Regions from separate parts of the Alteromonas sp. DY56-G5 genome, predicted to be linked through region 2. Evidence: predicted binding sites of a transcription regulator. Region 2 holds the regulator's gene; the other holds the start of a gene.

Region 1 (15,850 bases), on a different contig from region 2:
CCAGTCGACCGTCCTTAAGCTTAAGCGAAGCCCCCTGGTTAAACTCAGAAACACTTAGCTCTCGTCCGTAAATAAAGTTCTTGATTTGGCCGGTAGACGGATTGTAATTGTGTAACCCTTTGTGCGAACTAAACCAGATATTGCCTGCTTCGTCTTTTTGCAGCCCGTAAACAATGTTTGATAATAAAATATTCGATTCGTTTAGGTTGTACAACGGCTCAAATGTGTCTGCGTCTATACCAACCAACCCTACGCCACTGTATGCAAGCCACAGCACACCCATATCGTCGATAACCCACGACGATATAGAGCGATCTCGGCCACGCTGTAGCTCTGAGAATCGATAGACTAATTCATGCTGAAACGTCTCAGGATCGATTAACCACAAACCACCTTCGGTAGCAAAAAATAACCGATCACTGTGGTAATGAGACTGGCCCAAAAAACCCAATGAAAAATTTATGTCAAAAACACGAGGATCCAGCTCTAAAGAAGAAATTTCTTTTTTGTCCACGTCATACTTTAAAAAACCTTCGTTGCCAATAAAGTACAAATCCCCTTTATCTGAAAGCATCATTCCCGCGCCATACGCATCAAATACGGTGTCATCGCCACCTTTTAATACCTCTGGCCGATTAGCCTCCCCTGTTTCCATATCAAACAACCGTATTCCGTTGTACGTATTGAGAAACAATTCGCCACTTTGCGTTGGAACAATTTTGTTTACGGCGCCTTCGCCGATAATCGCTCTTTGACTTTTTGAATACAGATACTTCTCAGACTTTTTTGTCGTGAAATCATAGTGATTAAGCCCGTTTTCTGTACCTATCCATATTTTATTAGGTTCAGTCTCAGCAAACGACCACACCACGTGGCTGGTCAAAACGCTAGGCTCACCTGCTCGTTCATTCTGGATGGCAAAAATATCTGCACTTTTCACACCGAAATACAGTGCACCAGCATAGACTGAACTTAACCAGAGGTTGTCAGATTCATCTTTGGCAATGGCGATAATTTTTTTGTTTGAAATTTCGGTGAAACCGTTATGCGGTTCTAAGATGTGTTCGTATTCCCAACCACCTGCTTTTTTACTCAGCTGATATAGCCCTTTATTAGTGCCCATCCAAAAAGCGTCGTCTTTGTACTGAACCAACGTCCACACGTTTCTGTCAGATAGAACCTGTGTAAAGACATGTTCTTTTTCGCCCTGTACCTGCTTGAGAAAGTCTTGTTTCTGAGCAACAAATACGCCCGAAACCGTTGAAATCCACACCCTGTCCTTATCGTCTAAAAGTAGAAACTTTGCATTGGCGTTATCGAGGTTTTCGGGAATATCACCCAAGTAATCAAGTCGACGTAAAGGCTGCTCTAAATTGTTGATATCTTTGACGTACACACCCGATGTAGTGGCTACCAGTAAGGTGTCTTCAACGGTGATTGCCGCCCGGATGCTTTCGCTGTCACCCAACAGCGGCTCAGGGAGCTTTGCTATTCGCTCAAGGGTTTTAGTTTGCGTGTTAAATTTATGCACTTCTTCTGCCAGTGCAATGATAAGGTGCGTGTCATCTTGCCAATGAAAGGTTTCCGCATGTTGCACAAAACTTTCAAAGTCGTGGTAGTACGTTGGCTCTAATTGCACCACATCTTGAGTGGCCAAATCGAGATAATAAACTCCTCTGCCGTACACGCTAAACCACAACGCTTCAGTACCTTGAAGGGCAAGTCGATAAATGGATGAGTCGATAAGAGAATTGTCTGGACCTGCTATTCGTTTAGTTCTAACTCCATCCCAACGAACCAAACCACCTTCTGTGGCTATCCACACAAAGCCATCTTCGTTTATAACAATGTCGTTGACGATATCTTGCGGAAGGCCATTTTTGGTCGATAAAGACTGAAAGACGGGATTAGACAGTCGCGGTGAGGCCACCGCTTGTAGGCTTACAACTAAAACCAGCAGTAAAAGATAGTTGAAATATCTCATCAAAAATGGGTCGCACGTTTTAAATTTTTATTATAAACCCAAGTGTAACAGAATGTTTTAAACTTGGGCAGCTTCTAAAATGAGGTTTTTAAAAACGTGAAGGACACATCTATCGCATTGATAAATAAAAATTAATTTCCACAAAGCGTACAATATGAACAATTACAAAAAGCGCGCCAGACTAAATACACTTAGGGCTATTTCAATATTTTTATTTTACGCTTGCTGTACAGGAATGCGACCAACTGGAACAACCTGTCTGCGAATGCTTGGCTGTGGCGCTAGCCTGTACAAATCACCGTTCTGCCCTACATAGGTCTTTTTAATACCGCACGCTTTAGCAATATTTGCATGTGCTTGAAGGTGTTGATGCTCCCCGTGAACCGGAATAGCAATGGTAGGTTTTACCCAATGATACATGAGCTTTAATTCTTCTTCACAGGGGTGACCGCTGGCATGAATTGGCAGCGTGCTATCTTCACTGTGAATAACCGTTACTCCCTTTGCCTGCAGCGCTTTACTTAATCGGCCTACACTCTCTTCGTTTCCGGGAATAACTATCGAAGAAAATAGCACAGTATCCCCTTTGTCTAAACTAAGGTGAGGGTGAGTGTCTTTTGCAAAACGCGCCAGCGCGGTATTTTTCTCGCCCTGGCTGCCTGTCGCTACAGCTAAAACTTCATGGGGGGGAAGATAACCTAAATGTTGGGGGTCGGTCACCGGTAAATCGTCTGGCCAAATGCCCTGTTGTTTGGCAATGCCGTACATGTTCATTAACGAACGACCATACAGCGCCATGTAACGCTTAGTTTTCTTGGCGACTTTAGCCAGCGAAATTAGCCGTGCTATATTGCTACCAAAGCAACCTACCACCACTCTCCCCTTCAAGGGCGCGATAGTGCTTAATAGGCCGTCGTAACAATTTCTCTCTGAAATTGAAAAGCCCGGTTTTGTTGCATTGGTAGAGTCTCCAACCATAGCAAGAATATTCTCGTTGCCTAGTCGCTTGTAAAGGCTAACGTCAAACGGTAAACCTGTTATAGGGTTGGCATCAATTTTCCAGTCTGCTGTATGCAATACTGTGCCTACTGGTGTATTGATTTTTAGTGCGAAGGGTTCTGGAAGCGAATGAGTAATGGCAAGCCAGTTAACGCTAAAAGACCCAATTTGCTTAGTATCGCCTGCGTCGACTTCAACAATGGTAATACGGTTAGCCAATTTACTCCTTGCAAGCTTTCGCCTTAACACTTCGGCGGTAAAAGACGTAGTATAAATTGGCTTTTGGAAACGTTCCCAAAGGTAAGGAATTGCGCCTACATGATCTTCATGGGCGTGGGTAATGACAATGCCAGCCAGTGCTTCTTTTTGTTTAGTAATAAATGAAGGGTTTGGAGCCACAACGCGATGCGTAGTGGCTTTGAACGTACTCTGGTTAGACGCTTGGCTGACGTCTTTGTAGGCAGGTGTGAGAGGCTCATCAAAGGAAACACCACAGTCAACCATTAACCATTGACCATCGTGACCATACAAATTGAGGTTCATCCCAATTTCGCCCGTTCCACCTAACGGAAGAAACCACAAATCATCAGCAGATGGGTGCAACAAAACGACTAGTACCTTCTCTCAAAGCATTAAATATTAGTTTGACGTTCAAATCTATGAGCGCAGAGCCATCATTCGTGCAACTCAGCATTAAGTTGGTCTATCACTTCGGCCCACGCAGCGTCTTCAATAATGGCATCTTTCAAAAATGCAGACTGACTTTCATTCCAATAAGGCGCTTCATGAAGATGTTGGCTCTTATTCAGCCCTCGATGTGTTTCAAAAAATTCAGCAATTTCTTCGTCTGAACTTCCTAAACCGAGTTGGCTAAATAGACTATTCATTGTGGGTTGCTCAGTAAACATAACGCCTCCTTGGGTTACTAATTAAAGGCACAATAAGCGCCAGATACGTTGTACCCAACAAGCGTTTTTATGCCCCATTTGCTTACTAGATAATTACCCTTTGCCGTCCCCTTGAGATCACATCTTAAAGGTAGTCAGCAAACTCTTCTGGTGTAATTACCTCTCCTTCTTCAGCAGGTACAGGACATACAATGACCATTAATTCATCTTGTGTCATGCCCGGCACCCACTTGGTCAAAAACTCTTCGGTGCTTAATTCCATCGCTTCACAGTGTGCCCAGTCTTCGGTTGCCCACAACAGTGCTAACTCTGCATCAGGCCAAACCGGAACACCATCTTCTTCATCCGTAGTTAGCATTACGCAGCCGTGCTCATCTTTAAGAATGAAGAGCTTTTCTTCAGCTTTAATTGTTGCAAGGCTTGCTTCTAGTCGTTGAAATGCGTTTTTTTCCAATAAAGGATGTAATTGTGACATAAGTTTCTCTCTTTAATTCTGCGATTCACATACCTTTAAATTAGGCACAGTGGGTAAATTTATTGGCAGCGGTTAACACGCTTTAGACACGCTTTCTATTATCTCTGCTAGACCCACTCGTCTGACTTGCTTCATGCTGTGCACATACACCTTAAACGATACGTTTTCTAACGTTTCAATTCTGGTCACTTTCACACTATCGGGTAACTGGCTCTTAACGTTGGTCGGTAATACGGCAATACCACCTTCGCTCTGTAAATTGTTGAGCGCAAGATTCAACGAATTGGTTCTTAACTTTGCATCGCGAAGTTGAGGGTAAGCAGTAAGCAACCAGTCTCTTGCCTTAGCTCCCCAATCAATAGCCACAAAATCTGATGCATCAATAGTCTCAGACGCTTGTCCAATTCTATATAGCGCCAACTCCTGCTCTAGCAATACATCACTGTTTACTTCTTCAGATTTCAACGGTTCAGTGGAGAAAGATAAGTCTGTCACCCTTTCGTGCAATTGTCGCGACAGTGTATCTAACGTAAGAACTTCAGCCTTTACTGACCAATCGGGAAACGAGTTGTGTAGGTGACTGAGCATCTGAGGCAATAACAGCTCGCTCGCCAGCTGTGTTGCGCCGCAAACAACATATTCAGAGGATTGAACTTGGAGCTCTTGTTTTGCTTCGTTTAGCGTTGCGCATAATTGCCTAGCGTAAGGCAGAAGTTTCTCACCAGATTGAGTGAGCTGTATACTGTTGCGTTGCCTAATAAAAAGCGTGGTATGAAAATACTCTTCAAGTAGCTTTATGCGCGCACTGACTGCAGATTGAGTGAGGTAAAGGTTTTCAGCCGCTTTACCAAAGTGACGAGTTTTTGCCACCTCTATAAAGGTGGTGAGAAAGCGTATATCCATGCTTATTGTACAACCGAATCAAAGTGGGGATAAATTGACACAGATAATACGGTAAGTAAACACAAAAGCACAGAAGCGCACCGCTATAAACGGTACGCTTTATTAAAATTTCACCAACTCGCTAAATTAATACTCTTCTTGGTGCAGGCGACGCTGTTTGTCACGGCGTTGCAGGTCACGCTTCTGCTTTTCCTTTACAGTACTTTGACGTTTGGAACTTGGCTTTTTAGCGTGAAAATCTTCCTCTTCTACCGAGTCCCATTCATCACGCTGGTAACGATAGTCTTTACTCATTGACTTCTCTGGGTTGTTAACACACCTCAATTATTATCTTAAGCGACAAAATAGAAAACGAATTTTAATCATCGTAGCGACAAGAATTTTTGATTATTCTCATCAGTGATTTTCATAGACTTTTAACGTCCAACTCATTTACGCTCGTGTAATAGCGATACCCGTTGCAGGGCCAATAAATAAAAACTTACATTTCAATTTAATTTCAAAAGCTTAGGCGTCTCACACTTGAGGTTATCCCCTCGTACTTTCTGTACACTTTTCTAACGTAACCTAAAATTAACGTGTTAGATTTTATACCGTTAAAAATTTTTTATTGATAAGAAAAAAATCTTTTGTTTTATCTTCGTTTTTAATTATCTTAAAAGTGCGCTGAACAAAACACTACGTTGGGTACAACATGAAAAGTTTAGCTATTCGACAATCTGCAAAACCTTATATTGACCTTCAGAAGTTTCCATACGGTTTTCGTAAATCAGGTGACTTCAGTATTACTGAAGCCGATCTTCTAACCCACTACGGCAAAACACTGCTAGGACTTGAAAGTGGCGAGTTGTCGCCTGAAAGTGATGATGAGAGACATTTCGTCGAATTCGTTACAGGTAAAGTTGAAGCTAGCAATAACCTAGAAAAAGCCTGGGCGAAATACGTCAGATTAGCAAGGGGCAAAAAGCACTTCTACACCCTTCACAGCAGTGCGAGTAACCAGTCAGACTATGATGAAGATTACTCTGATGAAGAATTCGATGTAGCATAACGCTACAGCATTACTAAAAAGCTCGCTCCGGCGAGCTTTTTTGTTATTGAACAAATGATCTCAATCAACTTCAGACAAGAACAAAATGAAGAAACATTAAGGACTGTCTACACTTATTAGTAATACAGAGTGACGTGCAGTGAGTCGTGCATTTCATTCTGAAAAACGAGCCCATGCAAAGGAGGCGCAACGATGATCATTAGTTCAAAACAGCTTACTCACTTTTCTATACATGCCCTTGATGACAAAGTGGGCGGCATCCGCGATATCCTTTTCGACGACGAAACCTTCACTGTTCGCTACTTGGTCGCAGATACCAATACTTGGCTACCGCTTAGCCGTAAAGTGGTGATATCACCTATATCTGTCAAACAGTTAGATGAAGATAGTGAGTCTGTTCATATCAATATGACAGTTGATACATTAAAAAACAGCCCCTCTATTGACGAACATAAGCCTGTGTCACGTGAATACGAAGAAAATCTCTTCAAATACTTTGGTTACGGATACTATTGGATTGGTCCAGGAGCATGGGGAGAGTTCGCACATCCAAATGAACTGGTCGAATTACAACGCGCTGAAGAGTCTGAAACTGAAAACCCGAAAAAAAGTACCAACCACCTAAGAGCAGTGGGCGAAGTTGGTGGATATGAAGTAGCTACAACCACAGATAACGTGGGCCACATTAGTAACTTCGTCATTGATACCGAGAGCTGGAAGATAATCATGCTAGTGGTAGATACTAACAACTGGCTTCCGGGTGGCAAACATCTCGCACTTCTACCTAGCGATATTGAAAGTATCGACTGGGCGGCGCACAGCGTAGTAGTGAATTTAAGTCACGACGAATTGGTTGATAGACCTGAAGTGGAAAGTGAAAAAATTTCTGAAGAAGGCTATGTGCCTATGCTTTGCGAGCAATTGAATAAAACCGGAAATTAATAACCGAAGAATGTCATTGTTGGCGATTTTTAGTTAGGAACTTTACAATGTCCGTTGTTGAAGGCGGACATTGTAGCTTAAGATACGAAAAGAAGATTACTCGCAGAAAAATTCGTACATCAAAGCAATTAAACGCTTGACGCGCTCGTCTGCTAAGCGGTAGTAAATAGTTTGACCTTGCCTTCTTGTGGCCACCATCTTTGATTCTCGCAATAAAGCAAGGTGCTGAGAAATCACTGGCTGCGAGACGCTAACAACTTCGAGAAGTTCGGTTACCGATTTTTCCTCTTTCAGCAACGAACAAAGCACCATAAGGCGTGTTTTATTCGCGAATTGCTTAAGGAAGATCTCGGCTTCCGCAGCGTGTTCCATTATATCATCTGAACCTATTACCATATCCTCGGACATAAGCACTCTCTATCTGTGAAGTATTTCGGCACCAATTTAGCCATTTACTATACTAAAGTATAAGGCATTTTGCCGACCTGCCAATTTATGCGACGAATCGCCGTATTTTACATTGTTTTATTACGCTGACATCAATATATTAGATTTTACTTATTTCAACTAAGTTTAGGCAAAAAGGAAAAATATGCTTATAGACATGAAGACTCGAATAGAAAACATAGACGTGAACTTACGCACTGTATCTGCGGAGCAAGCGGCCAGTGAGTGCCGAAACAATAGCGGTATACTGATTGATGTACGAGAGAGTGCCGAAGTTGCCAATCAGCCCGTACCTTCTGCGCTTCACATACCACGCGGCGTGCTCGAAATGAAGGCACTGGAACAGTTTAAAGATGCTTCAGCGCCACTTTATATTCACTGTGCGTCGGGCGTTCGAGCAAAACTAGCTGCAGAGCAACTTATAAAGATGGGTTATGAGAACGTTTCGGTTGTGACATGCCCTGTACCCACGATAAATCAAGCAAACCAGAAATGACTTCTTAACCACGCGTATGCTATAAGTAGCGTTAATTAAGAGTTTTAAGGCGCTGTATGCTGAAATCTACGTTAGAACAATGGCGAATGTTCAAAGCCGTCGTCGATGCAGGCGGCTTTAATCAAGCTGCTGCTGAAGTTCACAAAAGTCAATCGAGCGTTCACCACGCGGTTCAAAAGCTTGAAAACGCCATTGGAGTGTCATTGTTTGAGAATATTGGACGTAAAGTCCAGCTTTCGCCGCAAGGTGAACTTATGTATCGCCGTGCCTCTTTTTTGCTTAGCGAAGCGCACAAGCTCGAGGCCGTTGCCAATAGCCTTAAATCTGGCACAGAAACAACTTTACGCATAGCGGTGGATATTATTTTCCCGTCTGAATTGCTTTATAACGTGCTAGCGAAAGTTTCTGCTGAGTTCCCGCTCCTTCGTATCGAGATAGAAGAAACTGTACTCAGTGGCGCAAATTCACTTTTGAGCAATGGTAAAGTTGATTTAGGCATCTCTCCTTTCGCGTTTTCTAGTGGCTTTAGCGAAGACTTGTGCGAAATTGAATTTGCAGCTGTCGCTCACGCCGACCATCCATTGCACCAATTGGATAGAACGCTCACACTGGAAGACTTAAAAGCGTATCGTCAAATTGTGGTAAGGGATTCATCCGCGGAACGAAAAGCTGATGTGGGCTGGTTAGGTGCAGAGCAACGCTGGACCGTAAGCCACGTTAGAACGTCATTAGATATTATTGCTCAGGGGTTGGGTTTTGCGTGGCTGCCTATAGCAATAATTAAAGATGAGCTAGAAGACGGTACACTCGTTCCCCTTCCCCTCGATAATAATGCAGCGTTGCGTAAGGCGCTCCTTTATTTGTCTTTCGAAGACGGCGATACGTTGGGACCAGCTGCCCGTGCTTTTATTGGGGAGCTACGATATCAAACAATGAACCTTCCATCGTCAGATTTTATGCTCGACTCGTGTACTGAGTAGTTAGATCATCAACTTAGCGCGACTGCAAGGCGTTCAAACCCAAGTATAAAGCCAAATAGCGATAATGAATCACCAAATAACGCCACAGCACCGTCGTCTGTGGCCATGCCTATTGCCATAATCAAAACAGCAAAAGCGGGAATAAGCCCCATAAAGGGAATAAGCTCGAGTGGAATCATTACAAGTCCGCAACCCGCACAGCATAATGCGATGAATGATCTGAACACAGGCTGGCGCATGAAAAAACACCGAGGAACTAAAAAGCGGTCTACGCGTACTGCATACGGTTTAACCTTTTCGACAATGTAGCGAAGCTGATCGGCGTCACAGTTTAGTTGCTTCACTCTTTGCGGTAACCAAGGATGCCTACGACCGAGTAAAATTTGCAACGCGATGAGTAAAATCGTCCCACCCGCTAAAGATGGGATCCCAGGGATGGCCCCGATCGGTGTGCAAGCGATAAAAGATGGCAGCGCCAACATTGGTCCAAAGCCTCTTTTCTTCATCACATCCCAAAACTCGGCAAACTCGAACGTATCTTGTCTTGCTCGCGGCTGCATTTTCCCCAACAACTCGTACAAGGTCATTGATCTTACAGCTGTTTTTCCCACACCTTCAATTCCTTTGATATCACATTACCTGCGAAAGTCGCGCTAATCAGACGGGCTTCTCGCCTAATTAATATACATTTCTTGCACCTAGTCGATTAACCATAATGAAATTGCAAGCAACTTTAGACAGTTAAATCGTGCGAAAAATATGCCATCGATTGCATGTGACGGTGTGTTAAAGACAGGAATACTTTTTGCAAATGCTCCTGATAAGTAAAATAAAATCACCTAATAAACAAAGACAGATATAGACATTCTGTACTTTAGTGCGATGTGTACCGCTGATCGCAAAGAGTTGATAAATTAGAAGAAGGTAGCGCAACCGACTATCCCTGGCATCTAAGCAAATGTTCAAGGTTTCCGGGTTGCTTGAAGCGTTTAGATATTTTCCGATGCGCTTACGCCTTATCAATTTAAAGCAGCGTATAAATAAACTTTAAATATGCGCTTTAGCATTCCGTTGTTAATAGCGTATGATAAAACTATAACATTGATTCTATTCCATATTTTTCTGAATAGGAAACGAAAGAAGAGAGGGACATCCACGTGCTTACCGTACTTTTAGTTGATGACGACGCCGAGTTCACAGAAGTAGCTTGTACTATCATCGAGTTTCTTGGCCACGAAGTACTTACCGCTGCCACACTCAAAGAAGCCCGCGATTGGTTAGAAAAAGAAACCTTTGACCATGTACTGCTTGATTTCATGCTACCCGATGGAAGCGGCGCGCACTTGTTCAATGAATTAGATGCACTTCCTAAGCGCCCTCGCGTTACGCTGATAACGGGTCACCCTTCTGTGAAAAGCGTGATAAAGGGTCTGTGTGGCCCCACGGTCGACTACCTCGTTAAGCCAATTCAACGGGAGGAAATAGAGGCCGTATTAAGTCAAAAGCCAAAAGAAAAAGCACCTGCACAAGAAAAAATAGAGAGACATTTTGACTTGCTGATTGGTGAATCGCCAATTATGAAAGAGCTCTACAAGCTAATTTCTAGAGTGAGCAAAACTAGCGCAAACGTAATGCTGCTTGGTGAAAGTGGTGTAGGTAAAGAAGTGGTGGCTGCCGCAATTCATCGCGCTTCAGAAAGTGAAGGTCCTTATATTGCAACCAACTGTGGTGCATTCTCGAAAGAACTAATAGGTAGCGAACTTTTCGGTCACGAAAAAGGAGCATTTACCGGCGCTGTAGGACGTAAAGAAGGTGTCTTCGAACAAGCTGAGGGCGGCACGCTCTTTTTGGACGAAATCACAGAAATGCCCATTGATATGCAGCCCAACTTACTCCGCGTTTTAGAAAACAAGGTTGTTATTCGTGTGGGCGGAACGAAGACCATCCCGGTGAGCTGCCGCGTTGTATCTGCCACGAACCGAACAATGGAAGAGATTGCGCAAAGCAAAGTACTGCGCGAAGACATCTACTTCAGACTTGCGGTGTTCCCAATCACCATTCCTCCGCTACGTGAAAGAAAGGAAGATATTCCATTACTAGCAAAAACCTTTATTGCTGAATTCAATAAAGATAATGGCTCGCAATTTAAGTGGGAAGATAATCAACTCGATACGTTACAAGCCTACGACTGGCCCGGTAACGTGCGTGAACTAAGACACTTTGTGCATCGCGCTGCCATTATGAGCGACCCTGAAAAGAGTGAGATTGAATTACCAAAAACCATTGAGTCACCTTTCGCTCAAAAACAGAGCACGACACCGGCACTTCAAGCCGGTAGAACCATTGAAGACGTGGAAAAAGAGCTAATTTATGCCACGTTGGAAAAAGTGAATGGCAATAAGACCACCGCAGCAGAAATGCTGGGAATTAGTACAAAAACGCTTTACAACCGTCTTCATGCATATGGCGACTTAAGTAAAGACGACTAAGTAAGAGGTATTCGGCATGACTAGCGAAGAATTTTCTCGACTAAGTGTTTATGTGCATGATGCACGCAAACCATTAAACAGAATATCAATGCAAGCTGAGCTAGTAAAAATGGCATTAAACGGTGACGTTGCACCTGAAAAGGCATTAGTGGCGTTGGACAAAATAATAAGCAGTGCTAAAGACTGCAGCCATACTCTTGCTGAAATGACATCAGAGTTAAGTGGCAATGTTTCGGATTAAGTAAATGATTACTAAAGTATTGTCTTCACTATACAGTTGGATAATTTTAGTTGTTCTGGTCATTATTGTAATAACTGCTAATTCATTTTACGTAGTTAGTACATTGAATGACCTTTCTGCTCTGGAAGCGCGGCTGTTCACTACGAACCGTGTTATCAATGCAGTTAACCGCCTTCACGTTGCTGTACTTCGCGTGGAGTCTGGTCAGCGCGGCTATATGCTAACTGGCGATGAAGAATATCTTACCGACTACACCGAAACGTTAAGCGTAATCGGCGAATTAATGGATGAGGTAGAAGTAAGCTCCTTCTCTTCAGATATTAACGACCAGTCCATCCGCATCGAAGAACTTTTGTCTTTAACAAAAGCAAAAATCAATGAAGTCATTGAAATAGTTGAGCTGTATAAAGAAGGGAAAGAGCAACAAGCTGTCATTTTAGTGAATAGCGATAAGGGTATAAAACTCTACAAACAGTTTGAAACCTTATTTAGAGAAATCGACGGTTCAGAACGAGATATGCAAGGCACGCATTTGGCCAACTTAATGAGCCTAAGGAGGGACTCCGTTAATACGCTGATCATTTCCTCTGCAACGACTCTGCTACTGATTATTACGGTATTTTTATTGCTCAAAATAAATTCCCGTGAGCATGAGAAGTATCAAGCTGACCTAGAGTCTGTTAACGAAGATCTAGAATCTCGGATAGCAGATAGAACACAAGAGTTAAGTGTTTATTCAGACGAGTTAGCACGAAGTAATAGAGAGTTGGAAGATTTTGCCTTTGTGGCGTCACACGATCTTCAAGAACCATTAAGAAAAATTCGGGCATTTGGTAACCGCTTAGAATCGGGTTACAACGATGTGATAGACGAACGGGGCAAAGATTATCTTGCGCGCATGCTCAATGCAGCAGAGCGGATGTCCATGCTTATTTCAGACCTTCTCGCCTTTTCTCGCGTTTCCACACGAGGTAAAGAGTTTGACGACGTTAATCTAGGCACCGTAGTGGATAGCATCATGGGCGATTTAGAAATCGCTATCGATGAAAAGTCTGCGCAAATAAATGTTAGCGATATGCCCACTATTCGCGGTGACAAATCGCAATTAGAGCAGCTGTTTTTAAACTTAGTGTCTAACGCACTGAAATTTCAGAGCGAGGGCGTGAGACCTGAAGTAACGATATCTGCAAGGGACGCGACGGAAGAAGAAACGAAAGACATTCTGCTTGCTGAAGAATACGACTGGACAAAAATAACCGTATCAGACAACGGTATAGGGTTCGAACAATCGTTTGCTGAAAAAATATTCGCCCCTTTCCAACGCCTTCACGGTAGAAGTGAATACCAAGGTACGGGTATTGGGCTTGCCGTTTGTCGTCGTATTGTAGAACGGCACAACGGTCAAATAACCGCAGTTAGTTCTCCCGGAGAAGGGGCAACGTTCTCAATAATAATACCCAAAAATAGTGAACCGTTTGGTTCTAACAACAATAATGGAGAAACACACAATGACGCGTAAACAAACTCAGCCTATCAATATACTTATGGCGGACGATGACGAAGACGACCGCTTACTTACGGTTGACGCGCTCAATGAAAGCCGCGTTCTAAACAATCTGTTTTGTGTCGAAGATGGCGTTGAATTATTAGAATTTCTTCGTCATGAAGGTAAATATACAGATCCTGCATCGGCACCGCGACCTAGTCTTATTCTACTAGATTTAAACATGCCAAGAAAAGACGGTAGAGAGGCGCTGCAAGAACTGAAAAACGACCCCAAGCTTCGCAGTATCCCGGTGGTAATTCTCACCACCTCTAAAGAAGAGGAAGATATGCTTCGCGGTTATGATCTAGGTTGCGCATCTTACATTACAAAACCAGTGAACTTTGAAGGATTGGTTGAACTAATGCGCGCGCTCGGACGTTACTGGATAGAGTTCGTAGAATTACCACACGAGTAAACAAATAAGGGTTAGTTGAATTTTTGACAACCCAAACATGTTACTCAATAAAGTTTCAAAAATGCCCTATCGGTAAACGAGGTACTAGATGTCAGAGGTAATAAAAATTTTATTGGTAGAGGATGATGAAGATGATTACTTCTTAACCTCTGACTATCTAGCACAGTGCGAGTCACCTACGTTTGAGTTGACGTGGGTGACGAATAGCTTAGACGCAGTGGAAGCATTAAAGACACAAAGTTTCGACCTGTGTTTGTTAGATTACTTACTGGGTGCAGAGAACGCGATTGATGTATTGGGTGTTTTAAAATCTAACCAGTTCAATTTACCCGTGGTGATACTTACCGGACAGTCGGATGCTACCGTCGATGAAATGGTCATGCGAGCAGGTGCCGCAGACTATTTGCAAAAATCTGAAATTGAATCACCGCGGTTTATGCGCACGATTAGATACGCCATGGTTCGCCGTGACATAGAGAACGAGCGAATTGAGCGGAACAAAGTAGAGCAAAAGAACAAGGCCAAAGATAAGTTCCTTGCGCATTTAGGGCATGAGCTGCGCACCCCCCTCACCTCTATTCTTGGCTACACCGAACTGCTTATAGACGATGCGAGAAACAGCCCTTTTCAACAAGAGTTATCTATTATCCACTCTAATGGCAAGCACCTGTTAAGCCTACTCAATGATTTGCTAGACATGTCGCGGATAATGGCAGAGAAACTTGAACTCAACATTAAGGAAGTGAACTTAAGCGCGTTTTTGACGGACATTCACTCATTAATGCGTTTGAATGCCAAAGACAAAGGACTAAGCCTTAACGTTGTTTCAAAAACAAAAATACCAGAGTTTATACACACAGATCCTACCCGCCTGCGTCAGGTATTGTTGAACCTTATTTCGAATGCCGTGAAATTTACCGACAAGGGCAGTATCACGCTTACCATCTCTCTCGACGAGCCGTCAGAAAAAGATTCGAGTCAAACACTGCTGCGATTTTCTGTAGATGATACAGGTATCGGCATGCCGCCTGATAAGCTCAGCAATATTTTTCAGCCTTTCGAACAAATAGAAGATGTAATGCGCGCCAATCATGGCGGAGCAGGACTTGGACTTGCCATTTGCAAAGAGCTTGTCACTAAACTGGGCGGCGACATTGATGTTAAGTCTCGTTTAGGAGAAGGCAGCACATTTACATTTGATATAAACCCTGGCGATGTTTCTGAACAGCCTCGTATAGATCTTGAATTAGGCCAAATTCAACCTGTCGAGTCTAGTAGCATCAATTTAAACGTGACTGGACGCGTATTAATTGTTGATGACTTGCGAGAAATTCGACGTCTAACCGGCCACCTTGTGAGTCAATCTCAAGCTGACATTAGCTACGCTGAAAATGGCGTAAAAGCACTGGAAGCCGTGTTGCAGGCGGATGAACACAACCAGCCCTTCGACCTCGTTTTAATGGATATTCATATGCCAGTGATGAATGGCATAGAAGCCCTACATGCGATTAGACGACATGGGCAGGATATCCCAGTGATAGCCGTCACAGCAGCAAGCCGCAAAGGCTTAAGAGAATCGTTAATTCGCGAAGGGTTTAACGACGTAATTGGAAAACCGATTGACCGGTTTGCACTGGCTAACTTGCTTTCGCAATACCTCCCGCCAGGTAATCACGTAACATTTACCAACGTGGAGGCACAAGTTGCAGACATGCCAATAGACAAGCCGCACGCTCCAGAGGACGAAACCGCTTATCGAGGACTTGCAGATAATGGGCAAGCAGAGAAGAAAATCCAGTCTACTGATTCAAAAGGTAATTCAGATCAGCCTGCCAATAAGCATATACTTGTGATTGAAGACGATGAGGATGCGGCGGAGCTACTACAATTGTTTCTTTCCCACTTAGGTCATACGGTCACTACTCAGTACAGCGGTGCTGAAGCATTACAGGCTGCAGAAAATCAACGTTTCGA
Region 2 (15,850 bases):
AAATATATGGGTACGATTTAGTTCGCTAGTTCTCACATGTCCTGTAGAAGACAAGATATCCATCAGCGCATGAATAGTTTTTTTGTGAAAGCGGTACACGCGCTCGTACTTGTCTTCAACGTTTAAGCCCTTGGCAAGCTTAGGGTCTTGCGTTGCTACACCGGTCGGACATTTATTCGTATTGCATGACAGCGACTGAACACATCCAAGTGCCAACATCATTCCTCGGGCACTGTTACATAGATCGGCGCCTAAACTTAGATTTTTCGCTAACTGAAAAGCGGTAATGATTTTTCCAGAAGCAATAATTTTAATTTTGTCGCGAATACCAAAACCAGTGAGACAATCGTCAACAAACGCCAAGGCTTCACGCAGAGGAAATCCTATAGAGTTTGTGTACTCAAGCGGTGCGGCGCCAGTACCTCCTTCGCCCCCGTCTACCGTTATAAAATCTGGCGTTACGTCCTTCTCTACCATGGCTTTGCACATGGCAATGAACTCACTTTTTCTACCCAGCGCCAGCTTAATACCCACTGGTTTATAGCCACTTAACTTGCGTAACTGACTAATAAAATCAACCATTTCTAAAGGCGTTGCAAACGCTTTATGTCTAGGGGGAGAATCAACTTGAGTTCCAGGCTCAACACCTCTTATTTTAGCTATTTCAGGGGTGTTTTTATACGCAGGTAAAATACCACCATGTCCAGGCTTAGCGCCCTGGCTTAGCTTTATTTCTATCATTTTTACATTGTCGAGTTTGGCTTTTTCTTCAAAAAGAACAGGGTCAAAACCGCCATCTTTACTTCTACAACCAAAGTATCCCGTACCAATTTGCCAAACGATATCGCCACCGTTTTCGAGGTGATATGGGGTTAAACCACCCTCACCTGTGTTATGGTAAAATCCGCCTTTTGCAGCACCTTTATTTAGCGCCAAAATGGCATTTTTTGACAAGCTTCCAAAGCTCATTGCGCTTATGTTAAGTATGCTTGCACGATACGGCTTTTTGCAATGAGGGCCACCTACCGTCACTCGGGGATCCTCATCCATGTCTTCCACTTCGCGAGCAGATAAAGAATGGCCAATCCACTCATAGCCATCTTTATACGTATCTAGCTGAGTACCGAAGGGAACAGTTTCTCTACTGTTTTTCGCACGTTGATAAACAATTGAACGAAACATGCGGGAAATAGGTGCTCCGCCAGTATCATTTTCTATGATGTATTGCTGGATGTAGGGCCTTAGTCCCTCGACTGTCCATCGTACTCTGCCAATTAATGGAAAGTTCTTTAAAATGGCATGTTTTGTTTGGAAGGCATCGTATAGACCAAAAATGAGTAGCGTGACTGATAAAAGTAAAAACCACCACACGGGCGCCCACAATACGCCAATCACCACGTTGAAAGCGACCAGCAGGGTTAGCACAGTTAGAATTGTTAAACGCATTCAAAGTCCTTCTTTATTTTTAGTCATATCTAAACAAAATAATATGCCTATAACTCTGTTCAATACACCTAAAATCGGGAACTAGATTTACTTTAGCGGTAAATGACTGATTTAAAGGTTAAATATGCTAATCCGGTTTCTAGCTCAATTGGGTTACGCGTTACCAAAATATACAATTACAATGCTTTTTTAGCTGCGAAAACAAGCCATTGCATGCTAGTCTAAAACCTTTCAATTAGCGAGTTGACTGGGCGATTTGTAGCTATCACTGGTTAATAGATGATGTGACCTATACAAAGGTAACGGATTTTACGTTCAACATTTTCTGAAAGGTAATTCATGGAGTATGCATTTCTTCTTTTCGCATTTGTTTGCGGCTTAACGGTTAAACTTATTGGCATTCCTCCTTTAGTTGGCTACTTGGTAGCTGGCTTTTTATTAAATTTTGCAGGCTACACGCTTACTGAAGATTTAACCCAAATAGCCAACTTGGGCATCACCATTATGCTTTTCACCATCGGTCTTAAACTCAACATCCGCGATTTGAGTCGTCGAGAAGTTTGGGCGGGAAGCGTTTCACATACCTTAGTATGGATGGGCGTTATTACCTGTTGCGTCTATGCGATAGGTGCGGTTGCAGCAAATTTCGTTGATGGGCTTACATGGAAAAGCGCTGCGCTTATCGCTTTTGCCCTTAGTTTCAGTAGCACAGTGTGCGTGGTTAAAGTATTAGAAGAAAGTGGCGAAAGTAAAACCCGCCACGGCCGCCTTTCCATTGGCATTTTGGTCATGCAAGACGTTTTTGCTGTTATCTTCCTTGTTGCAGCAACTGGAAAGCTCCCCTCTGTGTGGGCGCTTGCCTTGTTGGCCTTATTCCCAGCAATGCCAATCATAAACAAAATGATTAATAAGTCGGGCCACGGTGAACTGCTTCCGCTTACTGGCTTTATCCTCGCCTTAGGTGGCTATCACTTGTTTGAGCTGGTTAACATTAAAGGCGATCTTGGGGCACTAATCTTTGGAATCATGTTAGCGCAACATGAAAAGGCTTCGGAGCTAGCGAAGTCGCTGCTTAGTTTTAAGGATCTCTTCTTAATCGGCTTCTTCCTTACTATCGGTCTTACCGCCCTTCCCGATCTTAGTATGATTGTCCTAGCTATCGTGTTCTGCTTATTTATACCGTTAAAAGCAGCACTCTTTTTCGGCTTATTTACGTCACTTCGCCTTCGCGGTCGCACGGCTTACTTGAGCAGCTTGGTGCTTTCAAATTACAGTGAATTTGGGCTTATTGTTGGCGCACTAGCCGTTTCATTAGGTTTATTGGCAAACTCTTGGTTAGTGGTGATTGCTTTAGCCGTATCTATTTCATTCGTTATTACCAGCGTGCTCTATCGCAATTCTCATTCTCAATATCACAATCATAAACACACCATTAAACGTTTTGAGAAAAACGAGCGCTTAAAAGAAGACATTTATCCTACTCTCCACAACGCGGAGTTTTTAGTGTTGGGGATGGGACGAGTTGGTCGCGGTGCCTTCAATGCGTTATCTAAATTAAGTGATGTGAGCGTATGGGGAATGGACGCCGACCGAGTAAAAGTAAAAGAGTTATCAGACGAAGGCTTAAACGTAATATGCGGCGACGGTGAAGACGTCGATTTGTGGGATAATTTAGATATCAAACAGATTCAGCTTGTTTTGCTTGCTCTGCCTTCTATCCAGGACTCAATAAACATCACACGTCAGCTTAAGAACGCGGGCTATGTTGGAAAAGTTGCAGCCATTGCACGCTATGAGGATGAAGTATCACATTTATTAGAAAACGGTGTAGATAAAGTCTTCAACTTCTTTACCGAAGCAGGGCTTGGTTTTGCCGAAGAAAGTCTTGCTTATGCGCATTCACAACAGTAATGCTGTTCTAAATGCGAACAATGGATGAATTGAGAAACGTTATCGTTTGTAAACAACTGTTTTATAAAGGTTTTTTGACATACAGTCAAATTTAGACTAAACTTCACGCAAATACGTTAATAGGGTTTACACAATGCAAGGTGATAAACAAGTTGTTGCAAAATTGAACGAAGTACTGACAAGTGAACTTACTTCGATAAATCAATACTTTCTGCACGCTCGTATGTTCAAAAACTGGGGTTTTTCTGAACTTAACGAAAAAAATTACAAAAAGTCTATCAAGGACATGAAGCAAGCGGACGATATTATCGAGCGCATTCTGTTTCTTGAGGGCCTTCCTAATCTTCAAGCGTTAGGCAAGCTTTATATCGGTGAAGATACCGTTGAAATGCTGTCATGTGATGCGCGTTTTCAAAAGGAACAGCTTCCACTACTTCGTGAAGCTATTGCGCTGTGTGAAGAAAAGCAGGATTATGTTTCTCGTGATTTGCTTGAAGACCTTCTTGAATATGAAGAAGAGCACCTAGACTGGATTGAAACGCAAGAATACCAAATTGATGCTATGGGTATAGAGAACTACCTACAAGCGCAAGTAATGGGAGATGACTAATGAAAGGTAACCAAGCAATCATCAATGGCTTAAACGAACTACTCTCTTATGAGTTGGCCGCCATGGATCAGTATTTCATTCACTCTCAGATGTATCTTGATTGGGGTTTGAATAAGCTTTACGAACGCATCGATCATGAATTTGATGACGAGCGTGGACATGCAACTAAGCTAATTGAACGCATGCTGTTTTTAGAAGGTACGCCTGACATGACGAAGCGCACAGGCTTCAAAGTGGGTAAAGATGTACCTGAGATGCTAGAAAGCGATTTACGTGTTGAATATGAAGTTGATGCAAAGTTACGTGAAGTTATTGCGCTTTGTGAAACCGAGAAAGACTATGTAACTCGCGACATGCTAATTGTACTGCTAGACGATACAGAGATGGATCACGCACACTGGCTAGAGCAGCAGCTTGGCCTTATTAAGCGACTAGGTATTCAAAACTACCTTCAGTCTCAAATGTAAAAAATAGCGTTCACGCTACAATTTACAGGTAATTAATAAAAGGCCGCTCTTATATAAAGAGCGGCCTTTTTTGGTTTGTTTACTCCCCTTTCTTTAAGGAGAGTCTTATTGCTTTTAAAACAGTTACTGCTGTGTAACAAAATACAAATAGCTGGGGCTTTCTTTATCTTTAATATTTAGACGTAGCTGCCATTTCATAACTGGCTCACTACAACTGCCTAACATAAACCAACCTGACCACTTTCCTTGACCATCGTTATCTAACAGCACGGGAATTTTGCCCATATACATGTTTACCCCTTCAATCCATGCACTCTCTATTTCCTCTCCCTCAGGAACTAAGAGCTTAACCGTTACTGACTCTTCAGCTTCAGGCATGGCTGAAAAAATGGCAATTGCTAACCTGTCATCAATTAAGAATTCGCAAGTTTCATTGACAAAGTTGCAGCTGTTTCCTATTCCATTAACTACGCTCGTGTCTTTTAACACCGATGACTGGAATTTATGTGCAAGGTATACACACACGGCTACAACAATAATAGCCACTAATGGAAGCTGGGAATGTAAAATTTTTGATCGTTTATTGTTATCGTTATTTAGCATTTCTTAAATTTTGTGTATTTCTTCATTGACGGAGATCAAGCTTAGGTAGTTTATGGTATCTTTTTGTAATTAAAAACCTTATCATCCGCGTACCAACTGGCTTGGAGACAATAATTATTACTCTTTCCGAGCTCGGTGTGAAGCGTTATTCCTTAGCTGATACACGTCTCGACCGTACTATTCCGGCAGTTGGAGACCATAGTTCATTTGAAGTGGAAGATTCATTAAAATGAGTGAAATAAGCCAAGCACAACCTGACTACAATTATAAAGTAGTTAGGCAATTTACCATCATGACCATAGTCTGGGGTATCATTGGTATGGGCCTAGGGGTATTTATTGCCGCGCAGTTATTTGCACCTATGCTTAACTTTGACACACCATGGCTAACATTCTCACGTTTGCGTCCGTTGCACACTAACGCCGTTATTTTTGCCTTCGGCGGCTGTGCGCTATTTGCAACGTCGTACTACATCGTTCAGCGTACCTGCCAGGTAAGACTGTTCAGTGACAAACTTGCCGCATTTACCTTTTGGGGTTGGCAAGCCGTTATCGTTTTAGCTGTTATCACCCTGCCTATGGGTTTAACCAGCTCAAAAGAATACGCTGAACTAGAATGGCCAATTGATATCCTTTTGGCACTGGTTTGGGTCGCTTATATCATTAACTTCTTCGGAACCCTAGTAATCCGTAAAGTTTCGCACATTTATGTTGCAAACTGGTTCTTAGGCGCGTTCATGTTAACTGTTGCAATTCTTCATATTGGTAACAGCATGGCTATTCCGGTATCTTTCACTAAATCGTATTCACTGTATGCAGGTGCAGTAGACGCTATGATGCAGTGGTGGTACGGCCATAACGCGGTAGGCTTTTTCCTAACTGCGGGCTTCCTTGGTATGATGTACTACTTCGTACCTAAGCAGGCTGGTCGCCCGGTTTATTCATACAGACTTTCAATTGTTCACTTCTGGGCACTTATCTCTCTGTATATCTGGGCTGGTCCTCACCACCTTCACTACACTGCCCTACCAGACTGGACTCAGTCACTAGGTATGGTGATGTCTATTATCCTATTCGTTCCATCTTGGGGTGGTATGATTAACGGTATTATGACGCTATCTGGCGCGTGGCATAAACTTCGCACCGACCCAGTATTGCGTTTCCTTATTGTTTCATTGTCTTTCTACGGTATGTCTACCTTCGAAGGCCCAATGATGGCAATCAAGACCGTTAATGCACTGTCTCACTACACTGACTGGACAATTGGTCACGTACACTCTGGTGCTCTAGGTTGGGTTGCAATGGTTTCAATTGGTTCAATTTACCACTTAATTCCAGTGCTATTCGGTCAGCGCGCTATGTATAGCACCAAGCTAGTTAACGTACACTTCTGGTTCGCAACTATCGGTGTTGTTCTATACATCGTAGCAATGTGGATGTCTGGTGTACTACAGGGTCTAATGTGGCGTGCAGTAAATGCTGACGGTACGTTAACCTATAGCTTTGTTGAGTCATTAGAAGCGTCTAAGCCTTTCTATGTGGTTCGTTTCATTGGTGGTTGTTTCGTGGTAGCAGGTATGCTTGTTATGGCATACAACACATGGAAAACCGTTCGTGCACCTAAAGGCAGTATCGCTGCAGACCCAGCGACTCAGCCGGCGTAGTAAAGGAGACGAATAATGAAAAACGCACATGAGTTAATTGAAAAGAACGTCGGTCTGTTAACGGTATTAATCCTTATCGCTATCAGCTTCGGTGCCATGGTTCAAATTACGCCGTTGATGTTTCAGCAGCAAGTAATGGAGCCAGTAACAGGCCTACGTCCATATACCGCGCTTGAGCTTGAAGGTCGTGACATCTACATCCGTGAAGGTTGTGTAGGTTGTCACAGCCAGATGATCCGTCCATTCCGCGCCGAAACAGAGCGTTATGGTCACTACAGCGTTGCTGGCGAATCAGTATGGGAGCACCCCTTCCTTTGGGGTTCTAAGCGTACTGGTCCTGATCTAGCACGTGTTGGTGGTCGTTACAGCGACGAATGGCACCGAGTTCACCTGCTTAATCCTCGCAACGTAGTACCAGAGTCGAACATGCCAGGCTTTCCTTGGCTTGCGGAAAACACGCTTGATGGTGAGTTTACAGCTAAAAAAATGGAAGTATTCCGTGGATTTGGCGTTCCGTATACCGACGAAGATATCGCGGGCGCGAAAGCGGCAGTACAGGGTAAAACGGAAATGCAAGCCCTTATTGCTTATCTACAATCTCTTGGCACACATTTGAAATAATATGGACCAGGGAATTGTAGGCAGCATTTTTACTGTCATCGTCTTTGTAAGCTTCATCGGTGTTGTGTGGTGGGCATTTAGCAGCCGCAACAAGAAAAAATTCGATGAAGCGGCAAACCTAGTGTTTGCAGACGAAGAAAAAGAAAAATCAAAAGAAGATTAGCAGGAGTCTCGAACTCATGAGTATGTTTTGGACAATTTGGATTTCAGTGATAACTCTAGGGTTAATCATTGGTTGCTACTTCCTTTTACGCTGGTGCCTTTCTAACAAGACTGGCGTAGCTGAAGGTGAGTCAATGGGCCACAAATTCGATGGTATTGAGGAGTTGAACAATCAACTTCCTCGCTGGTGGACAATTATGTTCTACATGACCATCGTTTGGGGCTTTTTATACCTAGCGCTTTATCCTGGCTTAGGTGCGTTTGAAGGTATTTTGGGTTGGAAGAGCTCTAACCAAAATATTCAATCGCTAGAAGAGTCAGCTCAGGCGCGTATTGATGCTAAAGAGCAAGGCTACCTAGTAGAATATGACCGTGAACTAGATTTCGCTGCCGAGAAGTTCGATCCGATCTTCGAAGCGTATGCACAAGTTCCTGTTGAAGAACTGGCTAAAGACCCAGAAGCAAATAAAGTAGGTCAGCGTTTGTTCCTACAAAATTGCTCTCAGTGTCACGGTTCTGATGCACGAGGTCAAAATGGCGGCTTCCCTAACCTAACGGACAACGACTGGTTGTACGGTGGTTCAGGTGCAAAAATCGTTGAAACTCTTACGCTTGGTCGTAAAGCGGCTATGCCAGCATGGCTAGATGCCATGGGTGAAGACGGTATCGAAGAAGTGGTTAACTACGTACTTAGTTTAAGCGGTCGCGATGTGGACCCTCAGCTTGCAGAAGCAGGTAAAGCTCGTTTCGCAGCGTGTGCGGCTTGTCACGGTATGGACGGTAAAGGTAACCAAGCACTTGGTGCACCAAACCTTACTGACAATATCTGGCTATACGGCGGCAGCCACAGAGCGGTAACAGAAACGCTTACTTACGGTCGTAACGGTGTAATGCCTTCATTCAAGAAAACCTTGGGTGATGACAAAATTCATGTTGTTGCAGCGTATGTATACAGCCTTTCAAATGATTAATGATTTAAATCATTAAATATCTTAAAAAGCCTCGTTACTACGGGGCTTTTTTTATGAGAAAATACAGCGGTATAGAGAGTGCCATGCGAACATTCTTTGTACACTTTTAACATGTCTCGCCAACACTATATTTATCATTATTTGCCGGCTTTACGTGTAGTTGGGGAAGTAAAAATAAATATGTTGTTAGTGAAGTAAATACGAGAAAGATTTCGATGAATAGACCCTGGTATAAAGAGTTCTGGCCCTGGTTTTTAATTGCCGTACCTATCATTACACTCATCATGGGTGGCGTGTTGTTAAACCTTGCTATTAGCACCGAAGATAGCCTGGTGGTGGACGACTACTACAAGGAAGGAAAAGCGATCAATGCCCGTCTGGACAAAGAGGCCATAGCCCGCCGCAAGAATATCACTACCGATTTAACCATTGAAGATGGCAGCATAGCGCTAGAGTTTCATTCAGGTATTCCACAAGAAGGTAATGCGGTTAAACTAAGCTTTTATCACGTAACGCTTGAAGAGCGTGATGTCAGCGTTTTATTAAGCCGCGACGCTAACGGTATTTATCGCGGTTTTGTCGAAGAAGATCTTGATGGTAAATGGCGCGTATCGCTAACCCCTATTGATGATAGCTGGAAAATACAAAATACCATCTATCTGCCCCACTCTGGCAAAATGAAATTCAATCCATAATGGCCAAGCACGACTGTTACCATTGCGGCTTGCCTATTGCGGGCTCAGACGATGGAAAATTTACTACCGTGATATTAGGGCAGCAACGCGACATGTGTTGCCCTGGATGTTTAGCCGTGGCCGAAGCCATCGTAACCAACGGTCTTGAAGACTATTACCAGTTTAGAACCGAACCAGCGCAAAAATCAGACGATGGCATTCTAGAGACACTCGACAAGCTCAAAGTGTATGACGACCCTGCTCTTCAAGAAGAATTCGTTTTTGATGAGGGGCAAGATAAGCAGATTCAATTAACCCTTGAAGGTATCACGTGCGCTGCGTGTGGATGGCTTATCGAAAAGCAGTTGTCAAAAGTAGAAGGGATAAAGCAAGTCGCGGTAAACGTCCAAGAGCGCCGCGCTTTAGTTACTTGGTCACCTTTTCAAATCAAGCTTAGTCAGATTCTTTCTACACTAAAACGCATTGGTTATGTTGGGTCGCCATTTCACCCCGACGAACACGAAGCCAGTTATAAACGCGAACAAAAGACTTTTCTGAAAAAGCTTGGCCTAGCAGGCATTATGACCATGCAGGTGATGATGCTGATGACGGGGCTGTATTTTGACTGGTTTGGCGCTATTGAATTAGAAACCCGACAGTATTTTTACTGGGTTGCCCTTACGCTTACTACACCTGTGGTGCTGTATTCAGGCAGCACTTTTTATGTGGGCGCCGCCAATGCGCTAAGCGCAAGAACGGTTAATATGGATGTACCCGTTACGCTCGCCATATTCGGTACTTACATTGCTGGAATTCGCTCTACAGTATTAGAGCAAGGCGAAGTGTATTTTGAATCTATTTGTATGTTCATTTTCCTGCTGTTACTCAGCCGCTTTTTAGAACATCGTAGCCGTCATCGCGCCGCACAGATCTCTGCCAATATGATGCAGTATGTACCCGTTTCAGCCACCAAATTACTGCCGGATGGCAGCCTAACCGAGTGTCTGGCAAAGCAGTTAAGAATTGACGATGTGGTGCTGGTTAAGCCTGGTGAAACAGTCCCCATTGATGGGGTGGTAACCGACGGCAACGCAGCGGTTGACGAATCTATGCTTACCGGCGAGTTTAACCCCGTGCGTAAGTCGAACAGTAGCCCGGTATACGGCGGCACGGTTTGTCAAGATGGTACGCTAACCATTACGGTTACGCAGACCCTTAAAAATGCGCTGGTAAATCAAATTGTACGACTGCAAGCAAGTGCCATGGCGAGTAAACCTAAAGCAGCGCAGATAGCCGATAATTTTTCTCGCTATTTCGTTACCGCGGTATTGCTGATTTCGGCGTTAACCTATGGCTTTTGGGCGTATCAGGGTAGCGACGAGGCATTTTGGATCACCATATCGGTGCTGGTTGCAACCTGCCCTTGCGCATTAGGGTTGGCTACGCCATCAGCGTTAACCTGCGCTATGGCAAAATTAAACAGACAAGGTATTTTACTAAAACGCGCCGATGCGCTTGAACAAATTACTGACATTGACACCATCGCATTAGACAAAACCGGCACGCTCACAAAAGGCAAATTTACTATTTCAAATGCCTGGTACGCTGACGGTGTGGATAGTAATAGTGCGCTATCAATTGCCCGCGCTTTGGAGTCACGCTCTGAACATCCGATTGCCAAAGCCTTTAGCGACGATATAGCCTTTAGCGACGGTGTAGCCCTAAGCGAGATTTCTGCCTCTAGCGGCAGTGCTGACGCTATCGATAACACGGTACACAAAGTGACTAATTTTACCGTTACGCCAGGAGGTGGTATCAGCGGTGAGATCAATGACACGTTGTTTTCTATGGGATCTGTAGCATTCAGCGTTCACGAATCACAGCTAAAACTCATTGAAGCGTTCCCTTCAGCTAACGTGTTTCTCACGGTTAAGGGGCGTATTATGGCGGCGTATGAAGTAAAGGATTCACTAAGAGAAGATACGCAAGAAACTCTCGATATATTAGCTGCAAGCCATACTCTCGCCGTTTTAAGTGGTGATACACAGCAAAACGTTAATGCGCTTACCGCACCATTGCCAATTTCGACCGCTAAAGGTGGCCTAACACCTGAGCAAAAGTACGAAGCCGTTCAAGCTATGCAGCAATCTGGCGCGAAAGTAATGATGATGGGTGACGGTATTAACGACGCTCCAGTTCTTGCCAGCGCTGATGTGGCAATTGCAGTGGGTAATGCCACAGACGTGGCTAAAACTGCCGCCGACGTGATACTGCTTGGCGATCAGCTGCTTTCTGTACCAGAACTTATTCGAACTGCGCACCAAGTGAAGCAAAAAATAAGGCAAAATATTGGCTGGTCGGTAGGTTACAACGTTTTGATCTTACCTTTCGTCGTATCAGGCCTACTTTCACCGTGGATGGCTGTTGTTGGTATGTCGTTAAGCAGTATCATTGTGGTCACAAACTCAACGCGACTCTTGAGCAAATAGCATGAGTATTATTTACGTATTAATTCCAATCGCCATCATCATTGTTGCCGTCGCTATCGTGATATTCTTTTGGGCGGTGAAAACCAATCAATTTGAAGATTTAGATCGCCAAGGGTATAGCATACTGTTTGACGATGATCTTCCGCCAGAAGAAAAAAAGCTAGCTGAGCAACGCAAGCAACTTCAAGACAGTAAAGTAGACAAAAGCCAAGCGCCACATGGAAGGGATTAACTACTTCTCTGCCTTTCTTATCGGCTTAGCCGGCGGAGTTCACTGTGTGGGAATGTGCGGTGGAATCGTCGCTGCGCTAAGGATGGTATCGCCTAAAGGCGCTTCAGCACTACCCTATACCCTTGCCTATAACATGGGACGTATGGTGAGCTACACCATCGCCGGAGCAATAACCGGGGCAATTGGAAAAATTGCAGCAGATTATATACCTCTTGCCAACTATGCCCTTTCCCTACTTAGCGGAATCATGTTGCTTCTACTGGCGTGTTATTTGGGTAAGTGGTGGACTGGCTTAACGGTGCTGGAAAATGCTGGTAAAGGCCTATTTTCCAAAGTCCAGCCGCTTTCAAAACGCTTTTTGCCATTTAAGACCCCTTTAAGTGCATTGCCTTATGGTTTTATTTGGGGTTGGCTTCCTTGCGGTTTGGTGTATTCCACACTTACCTGGTCTCTCGCAGCGGGTAATGCGCTAGAAGGCGCAGCTATTATGTTCTTCTTCGGTTTGGGTACATTACCCACCTTACTCGCCGCAAGCGCTGGTAGCCAATATATTGTTCAAAGTTTTCAACATAACCATTTTAGACAAATTATTGCAGTAATAATGGCAATATATGCAGCTTATCTTATTCATAGCGCAATCGTTTAAAAATGGGTGTATTATTGTCGGGTATTCTTTTAGAGAGCGTGCATTATGAGCAAAGGAAGCCAATTTTCTATTCACTGTCAAAACTGTAGTTTCAGTCACTTATGTTTACCGGTGGCGTTAAACAAAACAGAAATCGAGTCTCTTGACGATATTATTGAACGCAAGAAGCCGCTTCATAAAGGTGACACGCTGATTCAAACTGGTGATAAATTCCGTTCTCTATTTGCAGTGAGAACCGGTTCATTCAAATCATTTGTGACTAATACCGAAGGTGAAGAACAGATTACCGGCTTCCACTTTCCTGGTGACATTATCGGTTTCGATGCATTAAGAGAGAACAAGCACCAAAGCTATACTTCTGCGTTAGAAACTGCCATGGTGTGTGAGCTTCCCTACGAGACCCTCGACGAAATGTCAGTGCAATTTCCAAAGCTACGCCACCAGATCATGAGTTTCATGAGCGCTGAAATAAAACAAGATCACGACATGATCATGCTTTTAAACAAGCGAACTGCAGAAGAGCGCTTACTGTATTTCATCTCACACCTGTCGCAACGCTTTGAAGAGCGTGGCTTTTCCCATAGAGAATTCCACTTAACCATGACGCGCAACGAAATTGGAAACTATTTAGGATTAACGATTGAAACGATTAGTCGTCTGTTAAGCCGTTTTCAAAAAGACAACATCATAAAAGTAGACGGCAAGCTTATTACTATTTTGGATTTCGATAGGCTAAACACCAAACTAGCGGCGCTTAACGGCCCTAGCGTTGTCTGCGGTTAGTCCTTTTTAAGTGTTAAATAAGGCGCGCACTAAGCGTAATGCTAGTCAGTTAAGCTGACTGGCTTTTTTCTTTGTGGGGTATTTAGTCGGTCTTTTCCTCACAACTCGTGGATAATACCTGTCAGGTCGTTTGTCAGGTAACTTCATCATCCTCAACGATTCCATCAGGTATTCATAGTGGACGGGCAGTTTGGTCACTGTGTCTGGGATGGTGGTCAGGAAGAAAACGATGATATGCCTCATGCATAGACCGAAGCTAAGCCGTGAGGGAGATAGCTCCGGCATATCTTTTACGGCATCAAGCATCATCACTCTAATCAGATTGTAGGCGAGTAATAGTCCCCACAGTTCCTGACGCACCATCTCAGATTTCTTGCTGCGAAGCGTCAGCTTTGCCTGATGTAACGTCTGTTTCATTTCCCTGAAGCCCAGTTCTATTTCCCAGCGTTGAACGTACACATCGGCAATCTCTTCGTAGGGGAACTGCATAGCATCGACCATTGAACTAAGCACGCGGTAGGTCTTTCCGTTTACTTCGTAGCTGGTCAGTCTCGCTTCGATGGTTTCAGGTAAACCATCAAACTTCTTCCGCGCCTGAGGCGAGGTCTTGAGGGTGACTACAGCATCATGTTCTCTTAGTTGATGTTTCACTATGTACTGTAAATCTTTACGGGCGGGCAGCATCCAGTGCGTATTAACACCTTTGGTCATCCACAGGTGCAGTAATCCCAGCGAGTAATATCCTCTGTCGAAGAGGGTTAGAGAGTTATCAGGGACTGAAGGAATAAGCCGCTCTGCAAGAGACATCTCTCCGACATCACGGCCGTCAAATTCACTGGCCAAAAGAAGGTGGCTAGACGTTTCCATCAGACTACACATGCGTACCTGCGGGTACGGGTTATCGCCCATCACATTCCGGTCACATCCGAATGCGGCAAGGTTCTCAGTGGTATCCTGGGCACGGAACATCACACCATCAACCGCCAGTACATTTAAACCACACCACTGTTCAAAGGCATACTCACCAAATGCCCGCTGTGCCATCAGCTTAAAGACATGACCGACAGCTTCTTCGCCCAGTCGCTGCCGGGCCTGCACCACTGCGCTGGGAGCAACAAACCTGTTTTTACCAGGTAACGAGATATCCAGTTTATTCGCGATATCCCAGACCGGATCACTACGAAACAGACTCATACCAACAATAGTAAATACGACCGAATCCAAAGGTAAGCGGCGACGTCTGACGGTCGCTACCCCCGATAAAGCATAAGCTTGCTGAAGAAGCTCAGGGTCAATTAAAGACATCAGTTTATTAATAGCATTCAAATCTTCTGCATGAGCAAATGTATCATCGAGGTTTGTAAGCAAAGACATAAAAAAAATCCGATACCAGAGACTGATATCGGATTTTGAAGTCTTAAAACGATCGGTCAACCGATCAGGAAAATATTCTTAACTGATCGGCATTACGCACTAAGCGCGCTTTTTTGTAACCTGTGTTAGCCACCTATCTACCCTTTCAGCGCCACGCCGGTTGCTCCATATTCAATTCGGTGGGTTCACTCATGGTCGCCTCGTAAAATTCTTGATCTAAAACAACTTACGTTTTTCCCAATGTCGTTTATAGTTAGTATTAGAAAGCTTCGATTTCGACAGCCGCTACTAAGTTTCGTAGTTAGGGGGACGTTATGATTGAGTGTAAACGAATTCTGGCCGTGGTAGATGCCGAGCGCGATAACCAACCTGCACTAAGCCGAGCTTATGAACTCGCTTCAAAAACAGGTGCTTCAGTTACCGCCATGATGGTGGTATACGACTTATCTTATGATATGACGACCATGCTTAGCCCGGATGAGCGCGAGTCAATGCGCGATGCAGTTACAAAGGAGCATGCAAAATGGCTTGCCACCCACTTAAGAGAACAAGGATTCACTGAAACTGATATCGTTGTAGAATGGAATAATCGTGCGTATGAGTCGATTATTTACTACACCCTAAACAATCAGATAGATTTAGTGGTAAAGGCAACCAAAAAGCACGACGATCTTGCTTCTGTTATTTTCACCCCCACCGACTGGCATTTAATGCGTAAATGCCCTCGCCCAGTATTGCTCGTTAAAGAGCACGACTGGCCAGAAGGAGGAGAGATTATTGCTGCAGTAAACGTAGGCAGTGAAGACGATGAGCATGCCGCACTTAACGATAAGCTCACCCTCATTGCTAACGACTACGCCTCTTTATTGAAAGGTAGCGTAAATTTGGTCAACAGTTACCCTTCTACACCACTTAATATCGCCATAGAAGTGCCTGAGTTCGACCCCGATACCTATCACGACGCGGTAAAAAATCATCATTTAAAGGAAATGCGTAGTCACGCATTAAAGTACGGTATTCCTGAGAACAAATGCGTAGTAAGAGAAGGCCTTCCGGAAAAAGTTATCCCGCAAGTGGCAAAAACACTGGATGCAGAGCTGGTTGTTATTGGTACCGTTGGCCGTGTGGGCATTTCAGCGGCCCTAATTGGTAACACTGCAGAACACGTGATCGACGAACTCAATTGCGATGTGCTTGC

The links. The regulator FNR, encoded in region 2, switches genes on or off when oxygen is low (the NO sensors DNR and NnrR bind a similar motif). The targets are predictions, from matches to a motif close to TTGATCTAGATCAA.
Region 1: NO989_RS15470 (PRC-barrel domain-containing protein) is a predicted target of FNR. The motif match lies at 6,375-6,388, and genes of this name have one in related genera.

The regions. Positions count from the first base shown of each region.
Region 1 covers NZ_JANHZQ010000033.1:25,735-41,584, reverse strand. The annotation lists gene NO989_RS15505 (EAL domain-containing protein) at 1-1,984, opposite strand, end outside; gene NO989_RS15500 (ribonuclease J) at 2,201-3,589, opposite strand; gene NO989_RS15495 (DUF2789 domain-containing protein) at 3,658-3,891, opposite strand; gene NO989_RS15490 (DUF2750 domain-containing protein) at 4,016-4,366, opposite strand; gene NO989_RS15485 (LysR family transcriptional regulator) at 4,439-5,269, opposite strand; gene NO989_RS15480 (hypothetical protein) at 5,396-5,563, opposite strand; gene maoP (DUF413 domain-containing protein) at 5,964-6,320, shown strand; gene NO989_RS15470 (PRC-barrel domain-containing protein) at 6,513-7,262, shown strand; gene NO989_RS15465 (helix-turn-helix transcriptional regulator) at 7,359-7,670, opposite strand; gene NO989_RS15460 (rhodanese-like domain-containing protein) at 7,855-8,205, shown strand; gene NO989_RS15455 (LysR family transcriptional regulator) at 8,262-9,185, shown strand; gene NO989_RS15450 (exopolysaccharide biosynthesis protein) at 9,194-9,772, opposite strand; gene NO989_RS15445 (sigma-54 dependent transcriptional regulator) at 10,343-11,674, shown strand; gene NO989_RS15440 (hypothetical protein) at 11,691-11,915, shown strand; gene NO989_RS15435 (sensor histidine kinase) at 11,920-13,434, shown strand; gene NO989_RS15430 (response regulator) at 13,424-13,876, shown strand; gene NO989_RS15425 (response regulator) at 13,965-15,850, shown strand, end outside.
Region 2 covers NZ_JANHZQ010000006.1:4,263-20,112, forward strand. The annotation lists gene NO989_RS04135 (FMN-binding glutamate synthase family protein) at 1-1,446, opposite strand, end outside; gene NO989_RS04140 (cation:proton antiporter) at 1,786-3,357, shown strand; gene bfr (bacterioferritin) at 3,491-3,967, shown strand; gene bfr (bacterioferritin) at 3,967-4,434, shown strand; gene NO989_RS04155 (hypothetical protein) at 4,558-5,037, opposite strand; gene ccoN (cytochrome-c oxidase, cbb3-type subunit I) at 5,267-6,700, shown strand; gene ccoO (cytochrome-c oxidase, cbb3-type subunit II) at 6,716-7,321, shown strand; gene NO989_RS04170 (cbb3-type cytochrome c oxidase subunit 3) at 7,323-7,484, shown strand; gene ccoP (cytochrome-c oxidase, cbb3-type subunit III) at 7,501-8,454, shown strand; gene NO989_RS04180 (FixH family protein) at 8,670-9,149, shown strand; gene NO989_RS04185 (heavy metal translocating P-type ATPase) at 9,149-11,617, shown strand; gene ccoS (cbb3-type cytochrome oxidase assembly protein CcoS) at 11,619-11,849, shown strand; gene NO989_RS04195 (sulfite exporter TauE/SafE family protein) at 11,836-12,495, shown strand; gene fnr (fumarate/nitrate reduction transcriptional regulator Fnr) at 12,541-13,278, shown strand; gene NO989_RS04205 (IS4 family transposase) at 13,324-14,652, opposite strand; gene uspE (universal stress protein UspE) at 14,967-15,850, shown strand, end outside.